2 regions of the Pseudomonas sp. LRF_L74 genome follow, and region 1 is predicted to be linked to the other one. Evidence: predicted binding sites of a transcription regulator. Region 1 holds the regulator's gene; the other holds the start of a gene.
The links. Region 1 encodes FliA, which starts transcription of late flagellar genes. Its sites were predicted from a motif close to CTAAAGTTTNNNNNNNNNNNGCCGNTAA; they were not measured.
Positions count from the first base shown of each region.

Region 2: a site for FliA is predicted at 3,772-3,799, ahead of flgM (flagellar biosynthesis anti-sigma factor FlgM). Genes of this name have one in related genera too.

Region 1 is NZ_CBFFRH010000013.1:65,765-74,199, forward strand. It holds gene flhA (flagellar biosynthesis protein FlhA) at 352-2,475, shown strand; gene flhF (flagellar biosynthesis protein FlhF) at 2,488-3,810, shown strand; gene fleN (flagellar synthesis regulator FleN) at 3,906-4,739, shown strand; gene fliA (RNA polymerase sigma factor FliA) at 4,736-5,482, shown strand; gene ACSZPK_RS24720 (chemotaxis response regulator CheY) at 5,561-5,935, shown strand; gene ACSZPK_RS24725 (protein phosphatase CheZ) at 5,955-6,740, shown strand; gene ACSZPK_RS24730 (chemotaxis protein CheA) at 6,771-8,435, shown strand, end outside.
Region 2 is NZ_CBFFRH010000008.1:46,205-54,639, forward strand. It holds gene ACSZPK_RS19975 (response regulator transcription factor) at 1-383, shown strand, start outside; gene ACSZPK_RS19980 (sensor histidine kinase) at 380-1,696, shown strand; gene ACSZPK_RS19985 (glutaredoxin family protein) at 1,819-2,055, shown strand; gene ACSZPK_RS19990 (flagellar brake protein) at 2,056-2,799, opposite strand; gene ACSZPK_RS19995 (flagella synthesis protein FlgN) at 2,874-3,341, opposite strand; gene flgM (flagellar biosynthesis anti-sigma factor FlgM) at 3,390-3,734, opposite strand; gene flgA (flagellar basal body P-ring formation chaperone FlgA) at 3,854-4,612, opposite strand; gene ACSZPK_RS20010 (chemotaxis protein CheV) at 4,693-5,625, shown strand; gene cheR (protein-glutamate O-methyltransferase CheR) at 5,667-6,494, shown strand; gene lon (endopeptidase La) at 6,762-8,435, shown strand, end outside.

The DNA.
Region 1 (8,435 bases):
AGCATCTCCTTGGGAGTGAAGGCCCTGGATAGGGGCCTGGAGGCAGGTAGACTACTCGGTCATGGCTGAGGTTCACAAAGATATTTTCGTCAAATTGTGGATATACATGTGTGCATTTCCGTTCATTCTGTAGGGAAAATGCGGGTTTCGAATATTCTTTCCCGATGCTGGGAATTTCTCCAGATGTGTTGGGAAGTCTGAACTGGCGTTGGTTGTCCTCCCTGTTGATCGGCCTTCCGGCTGCGGCTGCCCTTGAACGCAGTTTTACCTGTTGGCCGGATTCTTGCTCCTGCCCCGTCACGGCGCGGTTTCGCGTCAAAGTTTTGAATGCTCCGGGGGATCCAAGTGGCTGTGAATCGCGATCAACTCATCGGCAATATGCGCACCAACCTGGCTGGGCTTGGGCGCGGCAATTTTGGCGTTCCGCTGCTATTGCTGGTGATGCTGGGCATGATGATGCTGCCGGTGCCGCCGTTCCTGCTGGACGTGCTGTTCACCTTTAACATCGCATTGTCCATCGTGGTCCTGCTGGTGAGCATCTATGCCTTGCGACCACTGGACTTCGCCGTATTCCCGACGATCCTGCTGGTATCCACGCTGCTGCGCCTGGCGCTCAACGTCGCGTCGACCCGTGTCGTGCTGCTGCACGGCCAGGAAGGGCATGACGCCGCGGGCAAGGTGATCATGGCCTTCGGCGAGGTGGTGATCGGCGGCAACTATGTGGTCGGTGCCGTGGTCTTCGCCATCTTGATGATCATCAACTTCGTGGTGGTGACCAAGGGCGCGGGGCGTATTTCCGAGGTGAGCGCCCGTTTCACCCTGGATGCCATGCCCGGCAAGCAGATGGCCATCGACGCTGACCTCAACTCCGGCCTGATCGACCAGACCGAAGCCAAGCGCCGTCGCGTCGAGGTCGCCCAGGAGGCGGACTTCTACGGCTCCATGGACGGTGCCAGCAAGTTCGTCCGTGGTGACGCCATCGCCGGCCTGCTGATCCTGTTCATCAACCTGCTCGGTGGCATGGCCATCGGTATCCTGCAGCACGGCCTGAGCTTCTCCGAGGCCGGCCGCATCTATTCGTTGCTGACCATCGGTGACGGCCTGGTGGCACAGATCCCGTCGCTGCTGCTGTCGACCGCCGCGGCGATCATGGTGACCCGTGTCTCCAGCGCCGAGGACATGGGTCAGCAGGTCAACCGGCAGATGTTTGCCTCACCCAAGGCGCTGGCCGTTTCCGCGGCGATCATGGTCGCCATGGGCCTGGTGCCCGGTATGCCGCATGTGCCGTTCATTGGCCTGGGCCTGGCCGCCGCCGCCGGCGCCTACTGGATCTGGCACAAGAAGAATCAAGCCAAGATTCAGGTCGAGGAAGAAACCCAGCGCCAGCAGGAACTGCTGCCGGCGCAGAAGGCCCAGGAAATCAAGGAACTGGGCTGGGATGACGTGATGCCCGTGGATATGGTCGGCCTGGAGGTGGGCTACCGGCTGATCCCGCTGGTCGACCGCAACCAGGGTGGACAATTGCTGGCGCGAATCAAGGGGGTGCGCAAGAAGCTCTCCCAGGAGATGGGCTTTCTCATGCCGTCGGTACATATTCGCGACAACCTCGACCTGCTGCCCAATGCCTACCGCCTGACCCTGATGGGGGTCGGTGTCGCCGAGGCGGAGGTCTATCCGGATCGCGAACTGGCGATCAATCCGGGCCAGGTATTCGGCACGCTCAATGGCATCGCCGCCAAAGAACCGGCGTTTGGCCTGGAGGCGGTATGGATCGATCTCAGTCAACGTGCCCAGGCACAATCGCTCGGCTACACAGTGGTCGACGTCAGTACCGTGGTCGCCACCCACCTGAATCAGGTGCTGCACAAGCATGCCCATGAGCTGTTGGGGCACGAGGAAGTGCAGCAGCTCATCCAGATGCTGGCCAAGAGCTCGCCCAAGCTGGCCGAGGAGCTGGTGCCTGGGTTGATATCGCTGTCGACACTGCTCAAGGTCCTGCAAAGCCTGCTGCAGGAGCAGGTGCCGGTGCGCGATATCCGTACCATCGCCGAAGCCATCGCCAACGTCGCACCGAAGAGTCAAGATCCCGCCGCCATGGTCGCGGCAGTGCGCGTCGCATTGTCCCGCGCGATCGTGCAAAGCATTGTGGGACTAGAGCCAGAGCTGCCTGTGATCACCTTGGAACCAAGGTTGGAACAGTTATTGCTCAGTAGTCTGCAGAAGGCCGGTCAGGGCTCCGAGGATGGCATCCTCCTCGAACCCGGCATGGCCGAGAAGCTGCAGCGCTCCCTGGTGGATGCGGCGCAGCGCCAGGAAATGCTTGGCAAGCCGGTGATTCTGCTGGTGGCCGGTCCGGTTCGTCCGATGCTGTCACGCTTCGCTCGACTCGCCGTTCCGTCCATGCACGTACTGGCCTACCAGGAAATACCGGACAACAAGCAAGTCACCATCGTCGCCACGGTGGGCCAGAACTGAGGGTTCTAAGCCATGCAAGTCAAACGCTTCTTCGCAGCCGATATGCGTCAGGCCATGAAACTGGTCCGCGACGAGCTGGGTGACGATGCCGCGATCATCGGCAATCGCCGCGTCGCGGGTGGCGTCGAATTGACCGCGGCCCTGGACTACCAGATGCCCGAGCCGGTCAGCCAGCCGAACCTGGCGCTGGAAGCCGAGCTGCGCAAGACCCAGGCGAAGATCGCCAACGTCCATGCGGATCTGGCCGCTCGTGCCATCGCCGAGGAGCACAAGGCTGGGCAATTGTTCGCCAACGAATCCATCGTCGCGCCTGAGCTGCCGGCATCCGCGGTGGCGCCCAAGCGCCCGGTCGTCGCGCCCGCTCCGGTTGCCCCCAGTGCTCCCGTGGCCGACCCGCGTGCGCTGGAGGTGATGCGCTCGGAGCTGCACGGGCTGCGCGAGCTGATCGAAGTTCAACTGGGCTCGATGGCCTGGAGCCAGATGCAGAGCCGTCGCCCGCAGCAGGCCGGCCTGTGGCGCCGCTTCCAGCGCATCGGCCTGCCGGCTGATATTTCCCGTGCGCTGATCGAGCGCATGGGCAAGGTCGACGAACCGCGCCAGGCCTGGCGCATGCTGCTGGCCCATCTGGCCCACGCGATCCAGACGCCGAAAACCGAGCCGATGGAAGAGGGGGGCGTCATTGCCCTGGTCGGACCGGCCGGCATGGGCAAGACCACCACGCTGGCCAAGCTCGCCGCACGCTATGTACTGAAATATGGCGCGCAGAACATCGCGCTGGTCAGCATGGACAGTTTCCGTATCGGTGCCCAGGAGCAATTGAAGACCCTTGGGCGTATCCTCAATGTGTCGGTGACCCAGGTCGATGCCGGCCAGTCGCTGGTCCAGGCGTTGGCGCCTCTGGCGCGCAAGCGGGTGGTACTGATTGATACCGCGGGCCTGCCGAATAACGATCCGGCCCTGCGCATGCAGTTGGAAAGCCTTGCCGGGCGTGGCGTCAAGGCCAAGAATTACCTGGTCTTGGCGGCAACCAGCCAGGGGCAGGTGCTCAAGGCCGCTTACCATAGTTACAAGCGTTGTGGGCTGGCTGGCTGTATCCTTACCAAGCTCGATGAGGCGGCCAGCCTGGGAGACGTTTTAGGACTGGCCATCAGCCAGCATCTCCCGGTAGCCTATCTCGCAGACGGCCCCAAGATTCCCGACGACCTGCAGGTCGCACGCGGGCATCAACTGGTGAGCAGGGCGGTCAGCCTGCAGGCGCCGGAAGAGCCCAGCGAGGAGACCATGGCGGACATGTTCGCCGGTCTGTACCAGAAGCCGGCAAGGCGGGTGAGTTGAACCGCCTGCCGCTGTGTTCTGTTCTAGTGTTTAGGTAGGGTGGCGGCGCTTCGGCCGTTATACCCAGTCCAGGCAAGACAAGGTGTGTAGATAACATGGGTAGTAGGCATCCCGTACAGGTGATCGCAGTGACCGGCGGCAAGGGCGGCGTCGGCAAGACCAATGTGTCGGTGAATCTGTCACTGGCGCTGGCCGATCTCGGTCGACGCGTGATGCTGATGGACGCCGACCTTGGCCTGGCCAACGTCGACGTGCTGCTGGGACTGACTGCCAAGCGCACCCTGGCCGATGTGATTGCGGGTGAGTGCGACCTGAAGGACGTACTGATCCAGGGGCCGGGTGGTATTCGTATCGTCCCGGCGGCGTCCGGTACGCAGAGCATGGTGCAGCTTTCGCCCATGCAGCATGCCGGCCTGATCCAGGCGTTCAGCGACATCAGCGACAACCTCGATGTGCTGGTGATCGATACGGCGGCCGGCATCGGCGATGGTGTGGTCAGTTTCGTGCGCGCGGCGCAGGAGGTCGTGGTGGTGGTCTGCGATGAGCCGACTTCGATCACCGATGCCTACGCATTGATCAAACTGCTCAACCGCGACTATGGAATGAGCCGTTTCCGGGTGCTGGCCAACATGGCCCACAGCCCTCAGGAAGGGCGCAATCTGTTTGCTAAGCTGACCAAGGTGACCGATCGCTTCCTCGATGTGGCCCTGCAATACGTAGGCGCTGTGCCGTACGACGAGTCGGTGCGCAAGGCCGTGCAGAAACAGCGCGCGGTGTACGAAGCTTTCCCGCGCTCGAAATGCGCACTGGCGTTCAAGGCGATTGCCCAGAAAGTCGACACGTGGCCGTTGCCGGCCAACCCGCGTGGGCATCTGGAATTCTTCGTCGAGCGACTGGTGCAGCAGCCGGTCGCGGGATCGACCGCATGACAGCAGCCAATGGACTTCGCATGTATAACAAGGCGCAGGGCCGTGATTCCCAGCACCAACTGATCGAGCGCTACGCACCGCTGGTCAAGCGCATCGCCTACCACTTGCTGGGCCGCCTGCCCGCCAGTGTGCAGGTCGACGACCTGATCCAGGCGGGAATGATCGGCCTGCTCGAGGCCGCCAAGAAATACGACGGCGGCAAGGGCGCGAGCTTCGAAACCTATGCCGGCATCCGCATTCGCGGGGCCATGCTCGACGAGGTGCGCAAGGGCGATTGGGCTCCGCGTTCGGTGCATCGAAACACGCGTATGGTCAGCGACGCGATTCGCGCAATCGAAGCGCGAACCGGAAGAGATGCTAAAGATCAGGAGGTTGCGGCCGAACTCCAATTGAGTCTCGAGGATTACTACGGCATTCTTGGCGACACTTTGGGCAGCCGCCTGTTCAGCTTCGACGACCTGTTGCAGGACGGTGAGCATGGCGGGCTGCATGAAGACACTGGTAGTACCCAGACCGAACCTCTGCATGAACTGGAAGACGAGCGCTTCCAGTTGGCGCTGGCCGATGCCATCGCCAACCTGCCGGAGCGCGAACGTCTGGTCTTGGCGTTGTATTACGACGAAGAGCTGAATCTCAAGGAAATCGGTGAGGTCCTTGGGGTCAGCGAGTCCCGTGTCAGTCAGTTGCACAGCCAGTGCGCAGCACGTCTGCGGGCCAGGTTGGGAGAGTGGCGGGCGCAATAGGGCTGCCGGTTTCATGATTGCGACGCCATCGGGGGCGCTGGTGTTTAGGACTGTACGGAGGTCGACTTGGACAAAAACATGAAAATACTCATCGTGGATGATTTCTCGACGATGAGACGGATCATCAAGAACCTCTTGCGTGATCTGGGATTCACCAACACAGCCGAAGCCGACGACGGCACCACCGCGTTGCCGATGCTGCAGAGTGGCAGCTTCGACTTCCTGGTGACCGACTGGAACATGCCGGGCATGACAGGTATCGACCTGCTGCGCGCGGTACGCGCTGACGACCGCCTGAAGACACTGCCGGTACTGATGGTCACCGCGGAGGCCAAGCGTGACCAAATCATCGAAGCCGCCCAGGCCGGGGTGAACGGCTACGTGGTGAAGCCTTTCACTGCGCAGGTGTTGAAAGAGAAGATCGAGAAGATCTTCGAGCGGGTTAATGGCTGATGTAGGTCGCGAGGGCGCTATGGCAAGAGATGACTCTCCGGGCGAATTCGAATCGACCCTGAAAACACATGCGCATCAACTCGTCGAGAGCCTGGAGAAAGGCAATTTTGGCGAGGCGGCGCAACTGATCCAGGAACTCAGTGAGGCCCGCGACCGCGGTCTTTACCAGGAAGTGGGCAAGCTTACCCGTGAGTTGCACAATGCGATCGTCAATTTCCAGATCGATCCACACATCCCTCATTCCCAGGAGCTGTCGCAGATCACCGATGCCACCGAGCGTCTGTCCTACGTCGTACAGATGACCGAGAGGGCGGCCAATCGGACCATGGACCTGGTCGAGCAGAGCGCGCCGCTGGTCAATGATCTGGGCGATGAGGCCAAGACCCTGGGGGCCGAGTGGGGGCGCTTCATGCGCCGCGAGATGAGTGCGGATACCTTCCGTGAACTGGCCAAGCGCATCGAACTGTTTCTTGCCAGAAGTGATCGTGATAGCCAGAAACTCTCTGGCTATCTGAACAACATTTTGTTGGCGCAGGATTTCCAGGACCTGACCGGCCAAGTCATCAAGCGCGTCACGCAGTTGGTGACCGAGGTCGAGAGCAATTTGTTGAAACTGGTCCTGATGGCCAGCCATGTCGATCGTTATGCCGGTATCGAGCATGACCACGCAGCGCTGCGCAAGGAGCAGGAAGAACAAAAAGCCTCGTCCCGGGGTGAAGGTCCGCAGATTCATGCCGATAAGCGTGAGGATGTCGCCTCCAGCCAGGATGATGTCGATGACCTGCTGTCCAGCCTAGGTTTTTAGAGCTCTAACCAGAGCCTTTGGAGCGCACCGATGAGCTTTGACGCCGATGAGGAGATTCTCCAGGACTTCCTGGTAGAGGCCGGCGAAATTCTCGAGCAACTGTCCGAGCAACTGGTCGAGCTGGAAAGCCGACCGGATGACATGGACCTGCTCAACGCCATTTTCCGCGGTTTTCATACCGTGAAAGGGGGCGCCGGCTTCCTCCAGCTCAATGAGCTGGTGGAGTGCTGCCACATCGCGGAAAACGTGTTCGACATCCTGCGCAAGGGTGGGCGTCGCGTAACGGCCGAGCTCATGGATGTCGTGTTGCAGGCACTGGATGCCGTCAACGAGATGTTCAGCCAGGTACGTGAACGCAGCGAGCCGACACCGGCCTCCCGGGAACTGCTGGCGGCCCTGGCGCGCCTGGCCGAACCGGAACGTGCAGAGGAGCGCTCGGCGCCTGCTGCCGAGGCGCAGCCGGAGCCCGAACCGGCTCCTGTCGTCGAATCGATCGATATAACCGACAGCGAGTTCGAACAGTTGCTCGATGCCATCGGTGCCGAGCAGCAGGGGACCGCCGCCGAGCCGGCGCCTGCTTCCAGCGGTGACGACATTACCGATGACGAATTCGAAGCGCTGCTCGACCAACTGCATGGCAAGGGCAAGTTTTCCGAGGCTCCGGCCCCGGAGGCCGCTGCCGTGAAACCGCCTGTCGAGCCGGTATCCGCGCCGGCTGCGGCTGGCGACGACATCACTGACGACGAATTCGAGGCTCTGCTCGACCAACTCCACGGTAAAGGCAAGTTCGCCGAGCCGCAGGCGTCGGCACCCGTCGCCGTGGCACCAGAGCCGGCTGGCGACAATATCACCGACGACGAATTCGAGGCGTTGCTCGATCAGCTGCATGGCAAGGGCAAGTTCAGCGAAGAGGCGGTGAAAACCGCCCAGCCGCCGACGCCACCGAGCAGCCGTCCGGCTGCGGAAAAGCCGGAGGCCGCGAAACCTGCACCAGCATCTGCGGCCAAGCCGGTGAGCAAGCCCCAGCCGGCCAAGGCTGTTGCCCCCGCGTCGGGTCCGACCCCGGCCGCTGCGGAAAAACCGGCGACCGCTGCCAGCGAAGCGGAAACCACGGTTCGTGTCGATACCGCGCGCCTGGACGAGATCATGAACATGGTCGGCGAACTGGTGCTGGTGCGTAACCGCCTGGTGCGCCTGGGGCTCAACAGCGGTGACGAGGCGATGGCCAAGGCCGTGTCCAACCTGGACGTGGTGACCGCCGACCTGCAGACCTCGGTGATGAAAACCCGGATGCAGCCGATCAAGAAGGTCTTCGGCCGCTTCCCGCGACTGGTCCGCGACCTGGCACGCAACCTGAAGAAAGAGATCAACCTGGAGCTGGTCGGTGAAGAAACCGATCTCGACAAGAACCTCGTCGAGGCGCTTGCCGACCCACTGGTGCACTTGGTGCGCAACGCGGTCGACCATGGCATCGAGAGTCCTGAGGAGCGTGAGGCGTCCGGCAAGGGCAGGGCTGGGCGGGTCGTGTTGTCCGCCGAACAGGAGGGTGACCACATCTTGTTGTCGATCTCCGACGACGGCAAGGGCATGGACCCCGAGATCCTGCGTTCCAAGGCCGTCGAGAAAGGCTTGCTGGACAAGGACGCGGCGGACCGCCTGAGCGAGACCGAATGCTACAACCTGATCTTCGCCCCA
Region 2 (8,435 bases), on a different contig from region 1:
ACGATTACCTGACCAAGCCCTTTCATCCCGAGGAACTGTTGCTGCGTATCCAGGGCTTGTTGCGGCGTGCGCGTGGCCTGGCCAACCAGCCGCAACTGGAGGCGGCCGGCTTGCAACTGGATGAGAGCCGGCAGTGCGTGGTACGCGACGGTAGCGACGTTGAGCTGACCGCTGCCGAATTTCGTCTGCTGCGTTACTTCATGCTGCATCCAGGGCAACTGTTGTCGAAAATGCACCTGGCCGAGCACCTCTACGATGGCGAGACCGAACGCGATTCGAATGTACTGGAGGTCCACGTCAACCGGCTGCGCGGCAAGCTCGGGCGCGAGGTGATCGAAACACGGCGCGGGCAGGGCTACCGTTTCACCGGTGTGGCGCAGTGAGGTCCATCCAGCGCCGCCTAAGCCTGGGGTTGGTCGGTGTGCTGCTGGTGGTCGGGTTGGGCGTGATGCAGTTGGGACTGTGGTTGCTCGATGGCAGTTTGCGCGGCTACATGGCGTCCTCACTGCAAGACGAGGCCAAGTCTCTGGTTGTCGCCATCGTGCGTGGGCCGGACGGTCTGCAGTTGGATGAGCAGCGCTTGAGTGCCGCCTACCAGCGACCGTTGTCCGGCCTGTATTTTCGCATCGACTTCGCCGGCAAGACCTGGCGTTCGCGTTCCGCCTGGGATCGTGAACTGGTGCAGCCTGCCGTGCCCGGTCTGCAGGATCAATTGGGGGACGGGCCGCGCGGGCAACTGCTGCTGACCTATCGCGAGGATTTCTCCCGGCATGGCGAGCGTTTCGCCATTGTCGTCGCTCGTGACTACACCCCGGTACTGGCGAGTTTCCAGCGTATTCAATGGGTCGGGCTTGGGCTTGGGATTGGCGCGCTGTTGCTGATCCTGCTTGCCCAGCGTTACACCGTGCACAATGCCTTGCGTCCCCTTGAGCAGGTGCGTCGGCAGGTGGCGCAGTTGCAGGAAGGGCGACGCAGTGAACTGGATGCCGAGGTTCCTGTCGAGCTCGAGGCTTTGGTGGGGCAGATCAACCACTTGCTGCGGCATACCGATGAAACGTTGCGCCGCTCACGCAATGCCTTGGGCAATCTCGGCCATGCCTTGAAGACCCCCTTGGCGGTGCTGGTCAGCCTGGCCAACCGGGATCAACTGAAAGCGTGTCCGCAGTTGCATCACGGTTTGCTCGAGCAACTCGAACAGATCGAGCAACGGCTGGCTCGTGAGCTGGGGCGTGCGCGGCTCGCCGGCGACGTTCTGCCTGGCGCCTATTTCGATTGCGCCACCGAACTGCCGGGTCTGTTCAATACCTTGCGGATGATCCATGGCGCCGGGCTGGATATGCACTGGGAGGCACCACAGGCGCTACGCCTGCCATGGGATCGCGAGGACATGCTGGAGTTGCTGGGCAATCTGCTGGACAACGCGTGCAAGTGGGCGCGTTCGAGGGTTCGCTTGCGTATCGTGCGGGAGTCCGATGGGGTTCTGCTGCTGGTCGAAGATGACGGTCCGGGGATCGAGTCAGCGTTGCGCGAGGAAGTGATCGAGCGTGGCGTGCGGTTGGACGAACAGGTCAGGGGGCATGGCCTTGGGCTCGGTATCGTGCGTGATATCGTTGATGCCTGGAAAGGTAGCCTGGTGTTGCAGGAGTCGGAGCTGGGAGGGCTGGAGGTAGAGATTCGTCTACCGCAACGGCGCTAGCATGGCCTTATCTGCAAGCGGTAATGACATCAAGGCCAGTGCGTCTCGGCCTGATTGAGTAGGGTTGCGGGGGCTGGCAGGCAATCCTAAACTTGCGATCTCCGATCGATAGAGACGCTGCAATGCTTCCCGAATGCCAGCTATTCAGCACGCTCGGCTGTCATCTTTGCGAAGTGGCGGAAGCCGAGCTCATGCCATTCGTCGAGCATGGGTTGCTGGTGGAGCTGGTCGATATCGCCGACCGTGACGACTGGGTCGAGCGCTATGGCTTGCGAATTCCAGTTCTGCACCGCTGTGACAGCGGCGCAGAACTGGATTGGCCCTTCGATGCCGATCAGGTCGCGCGCTTTCTGCTTTGATCAGTCATCCTTGCGCTTGGCTGCCGCTTCACGCTGCAATTGGTAAACGAAGCGTTCGATCTGGCGTTGTTCCTGGCCGCCGAGGTGGTGGAAGCGCAGGCCCGCGAAGCTGCTGTCGACTTTCTCTTCGTAGGAGATGTGCCGAAGCTCCGCTGCTGTGGTCATGGTGCCGAACGGCATTTGTACGCTGAGGTTTTCATAGACTTGCCCGGTTTGCAGGCCGGCGGTGACATTGCCAACGAAGCGCAGCTTGCAGCCGGTCGCAGAAATATCCAGGAGCAGCCCCTTCAGTGGTCGGCTGAGGCGAGTGCCCGATAGCTCGCTCACTACCGTCTCGCCCAGCTGTACCGGAGCTCGATAGGCGCTACGGCGCTGGTGATAGATGACTTCTTCGGGCAGGTGGCACCAATAACATGTAGCGCCCTGGTATTCGCCAACCTGCACTGGGTCCTCGCAGTCCCAGGCGATTCGCACGCCATCATGGAAGCCTTCGATCCTGAAAGCTTCGCCGGCCTTGAGGAAGCGTTCGCCATCGTTGGGAATCAGTTCATCGAGGGTGATGATGCTGCGTTCGCGATCGATTTCGACCAGGTAACTCTGAAAGCGTTGGCTTCGATCCTTGAAGGTCAGGACCAGCGGGTCGTGATGTTGTTGTAGCTGGCGCAGGCTGGCGATTATTTCCAGTGGCGCCTTGAGTATCTTCGGCGGCTGCGGGCCATTTTCCGCGGCAAATGGATTGGACACGGTCCGGTGTTCTCCAGGCAACGATATGATGCCCGGAACACGAGCGGCAGCGGGCAGGTTGATGAAGGATCGGGTCAGGCCTGGCTGAGCGGGCGCTGACCGCCGATTCTAGCGGCTGAGCCTCGGCTGTCATAGAGTCCGGGGGCTTCGCCGCCACGCAGGATTTCCAGCATGCTGGCCAGTGTCGTCTGGTTGACTCGAATGATGCGGCCATTGCGCAGATTGGCCTCGCGGCAGCGTTCGAGCAGGGTATTCAACTCATCTGCCAGCTCAAGCAACTGAGGGCCTTCGGCAATCCGCTGCGCATATTGCTGCAGACCTTCTGCGTCAGGCGACAACTGCATGGTGGTGAGCGTGTGGCTGCGAAGGTTGCCGTGCTGTTCGAGCAGGCCGAGCAACGGTAGCTTTTCGTTGATAATCGACTGCAGGTGCGGCAGGTCTTTCTCGCCGAGGGCGGTGTGTTCGATATCGATCAGCTCAAGCAGGCGTCGTGCAGTGTCGATATCGTCTTTGAAGAGTTGAAGCAGATTGAGGTCTGACATCGCTGGCTCTGGGGTTGGGCGTCATATACCCCCAGCGCGGCCCTTGGACTAGCGCTGGGACTCGAAGTCGAGCAGCTTGCTTGCTACGCGCTGGCTGTCGACCTGGTAGCTTCCATCGGCTACCGCTTGCTTCAGCTTGGCTACGCGTTCCTGGTCCACGCTGGGAAGGTCGCGAAGCTGGTCGCTGGTTTTCTGCAATTGTTGGGCTTCGCTACTGAGCTGGACGTTTTCTCCACTCTTGCCAGCCTGCGCCAGCTCCTGCGAATTGTCGAGTGTGCTGGCCTGCGTGCTGGCCTGATTGGTGCCAACGGCTTCATTGCGCCCGCTGGATTGGGTGCTACTGATGCCGGAGGATGTGGCGGCATTGTTCAGGCGGTTGAAGTCGATGACCATGATGCAAACCTCGGACGATATTGGACGCTTGCCAAGCTTTTCGGCCGGTCCCGATGAAACTTTAGGGCGTATTCGTTAGTTTTTCCGCCTGCTTGGCGCAAGACCGATTGTGCCATCACTCACAGCTCCGCTTCCACTTGTCCCGGGCCGATGATTCTGGCCCGTATGACGCGTTTCGAACCGGCATTACGCACGCTGATCTGTTCGCCAAGCACGCCATTGGCCAGCGCTTCGCCGGGCATGCGCACGCTTATGTTGCCGCTGCGTGCGATGATCATGACCTGGTCACCACGATGAACGGCGTCGGCCAGTTGCAAGACGTTCGGTGTCAGTACCAGGTCGGCTTGCAGGGTGCGCGTCACTTTTCTGCCCAGGGCCTGCTCAGGATCGGTCAGATAACCGCGACCGAGCGTGCCAACGTCCTTTTCGACCATGCCGATATCGCCCAGGCCGATCACCTCTTCGCGTTTCAGGGGGCGGACCAGAATGACAACCTCGCGGTACAGGCTGACTTGGGCTGGCACGAAGATGCTCCAGGGCGTTCCGCTTTCACAGCTGACCTTTACGGTGACTCGCCCCAGTGGGGGGCCGCTGCTTTGCAGGGATTGCGTCAAATCTTCGTCGCACGAGGCGAGGTTCAGGCGCGGATCGAGAGCGCTAACACGAATCTCGTGGCGGCCCTGGATTTCGCTACGCTGTAAATAGTCATCCACGGTGTACTCAAGAAAGCCTTCGGTCGCGCCGATAAGCTCCTCGGGAAGCGTGTTTGCCAGCGCCGGCGTACAACTGTAGCCGAGCAGGCATAAAGCAGGTAAAACACCAGCAAGCGTGTGGTGTTTCATCGGCCAGAGTCGATAAAGCGTCATGAAAATGTTCATGTGCTCGCTAAAGCAAAGCTCGTGCCGCCTGCTACTCTAGGCACAGCGTCCAGTGATAGATAACAGAGGAGCCTGGGTATATGGCCGGGGTGTTGGATTCGGTTAACCAGCGTACCCAATTAGTCGGGCAGAACCGCCTGGAGCTACTGCTTTTCCGGCTGGAAGGGCCGCAGCTCTATGGCATCAACGTATTCAAGGTGAAGGAGGTGCTGCAATGCCCCAAGCTCACCATCATGCCCAAATCCAGTCCTGTTGTGCGTGGTGTGGCCAACATCCGTGGTGGCACCATCCCAATCCTTGACTTGGCTTTGGCCACGGGCAGGCCTGGGCTGGATGACTTGCGCAATAGCTTTGTGATTATCACCGAGTACAACACCAAGGTTCAGGGCTTCCTGGTGCGCTCGGTGGAGCGCATCGTCAACATGAACTGGGAGGAGATCCACCCGCCACCCAAGGGAACCGGCCGCGCTCACTATCTGACGGCGGTTACCCGGCTCGATCAGCAACTGGTGGAGATCATCGACGTGGAGAAAATCCTCGCCGAGGTCGCACCTATGTCGGAGGCTATTTCCGAAGGAGTGATTGACAGTGAGACCCAGGCACGTGCCGTCAGCAAGCGCGTTCTGATCTGCGACGATTCGTCGGTCGCCCGCAAGCAGGTGATTCGTTGCCTGGAAAGTGTCGGGGTAGAAGTGGTTGCGCTCAACGACGGGCGTCAGGCTTATGAATACCTGCATCAGTTGGTGGCTGATGGCAAGAAGCCAGAGGACGAGTTCCTGATGCTGATTTCCGACATCGAGATGCCCGAGATGGACGGCTACACACTGACTGCGGAGATCCGGTCGGATCCCAGGATGCAGAAGCTACATGTAATTCTGCATACTTCGCTGTCTGGAGTGTTCAACCAGGCAATGGTGAAGAAGGTTGGCGCAGATGATTTCCTTGCGAAGTTTCGTCCTGACGAACTGGCTTCTCGTGTAGTCGAACGCATTCGTGTCGCGGATGAGGGCTGAGGTCAGCCTCCGCAGAGTTTAAGTATGGTGAGGCGACATTAGTGTCTTCTGGAAATTTGGATTTTGAGCAATTCCGGGTATTTCTGGAAAAGGCTTGCGGCATTTTGCTGGGTAGTAACAAGCAATACTTGGTTTCCAGCCGCCTCAACAAGCTGATGGAGCAGCAGGGAATCAAGTCGCTGGGGGAGCTTGTGCAGAAAATGCAGGCGCAACCCCGTGGCGGCCTGCGTGAGCAGGTGGTTGATGCGATGACCACCAATGAAACCCTGTGGTTTCGTGACACCTATCCATTCGAGGTACTGAAGAACCGTGTTCTGCCCGAGATGATCAAGACCTCGCCCAACCAGCGTTTGCGCATCTGGTCGGCAGCTTGCTCGTCGGGGCAGGAACCGTACTCCTTGTCGATGAGTATCGATGAGTTCGAAAAGGTCAATCTGGGGCAGCTCAAGGCGGGCGTGCAGATAGTCGCGACCGATCTGTCAGGATCCATGCTCACGGCTTGCAAGGCCGGTGAGTACGACAGCCTGGCGATGGGGCGTGGTTTGTCTCAGGACCGACTGCAGCGCTATTTCGATCCCAAAGGGCCGGGGCGCTGGGCGGTCAAGCCGGCGATCAGGAGTCGTGTGGAGTTTCGTCCGCTCAATCTGTTGGATAGTTATGCTGCGCTTGGCAAGTTCGACATCGTGTTCTGCCGTAACGTCCTGATCTACTTCTCTGCTGAGGTGAAGAAGGACATCCTTACGCGTATTCATGCCACGCTGAAGCCGGGAGGCTACCTGTTTCTCGGGGCTTCCGAGGCGCTCAACGGCCTGCCGGATCTATACCAGATGGTCCAATGCAGCCCGGGCATCATCTATAAGGTGAAGTGATAGTTCGCGTCGCCGCCTAGCCTGAAAGATATCGATTCCCCTGTCATTGTCGAGCCCGCCTCTATTGCCGGAGGCGGGCTTCGTCATTCGATGCATGCTGGTGAGCGAGGCGTATCCTGCTCCTCGTAGCACCGCCCGTCGCGGGCATGCTAGCCGTTCTCATCCTGTTTACCGTTGCTTTGCTTGTTTTTTCATGGGCATGGCCCCATCTTAGGCCGATGGGTCCCCGTCAGTTTATGGCCAATTGGCCGCTGCAGAGTTGAAATCATGAAGACATCCATTGAATTGCCACTCCTGCCGCTGCGCGATGTCGTGGTTTATCCGCACATGGTCATCCCGCTTTTTGTCGGACGTGAAAAGTCCATCGAAGCCCTCGAGGCGGCAATGACTGGCGACAAGCAGATTCTGTTGCTGGCGCAACGCGATCCTGCCGATGATGATCCGGATGAAAATGGTCTTTATCGGGTCGGTACCGTGGCGACTGTGCTGCAGCTCCTGAAGTTGCCGGACGGTACGGTAAAGGTGCTGGTCGAGGGGGAGCAGCGTGGTGCCATCGAGCGTTTCATCGAGGTTGATGGCCATCTTCGTGCAGAAGTCCAATTGATCGATGAGCTGGATGTTGCCGAGCGTGAGGCGGAAGTTTTCACGCGTAGCCTGCTTAGCCAGTTCGAGCAATATGTGCAACTGGGCAAGAAAGTGCCCTCCGAAGTCCTTTCTTCACTCAATAGCATCGATGAGCCGGGCCGTCTGGTCGATACCATGGCTGCCCATATGGTGCTCAAGATCGAGCAGAAGCAGGAAATTCTCGAGCTCACCGAGCTACCGGTCCGTGTGGAGCATGTGTTGGCGCTGCTCGATGCCGAGATCGATCTGCTGCAGGTCGAGAAGCGTATTCGTGGCCGCGTCAAGAAACAGATGGAGCGTAGCCAGCGTGAGTACTATCTGAACGAGCAGATGAAGGCCATCCAGAAAGAACTGGGTGATATCGATGAGGGGCATAACGAACTCGATGAGTTGAGAAAGCGCATCGACAATGCTGGCTTGCCGAAGGACGCGCTGACCAAGGCCAATGCCGAGCTGAGCAAGCTCAAGCAGATGTCCCCGATGTCTGCCGAAGCAACCGTGGTGCGTTCCTATATCGACTGGCTGGTCAATGTGCCGTGGTCTGCAGAGAGCAAGGTACGGCTGGATTTGGCCAAGGCCGAGGACATCCTCGATGCGGATCATTACGGCCTGGAAGAGGTAAAGGAACGAATCCTCGAGTATCTCGCCGTGCAGAAACGAGTGAAAAAACTCAAAGGGCCGGTTCTATGTCTCGTCGGGCCACCTGGTGTAGGCAAGACCTCGCTGGCGGAATCCATTGCCCGAGCGACCAACCGCAAATTCGTGCGCATGGCGCTCGGTGGCGTGCGTGACGAGGCTGAGATCCGGGGGCATCGCCGGACCTATATCGGCTCTATGCCAGGCCGCCTGATCCAGAAGATGACGAAGGTTGGCGTCCGCAACCCGTTGTTCCTGCTCGACGAGATCGACAAGATGGGCAGCGACATGCGCGGTGATCCGGCGTCAGCATTGCTTGAGGTGCTTGATCCAGAGCAAAACCATAATTTCAATGACCACTATCTGGAGGTCGACTACGACTTGTCGGATGTGATGTTCATCTGCACAGCCAACTCGATGAGCATTCCCGGTCCACTGCTCGATCGCATGGAAGTTATCCGTCTGCCTGGTTATACCGAGGACGAGAAGGTCAACATCGCGGTCAAGTACCTGTCGCCGAAGCAGATCGAAGCCAATGGCTTGAAGAAGGGCGAGCTGATCTTTGAGGAGGCGGCGATCCGCGACATCATTCGCTACTACACCCGCGAGGCGGGCGTTCGTAGCCTGGAACGTCAGGTTGCAAAGGTCTGCCGCAAGGTGGTCAAGGAGCACGCCAAGGAG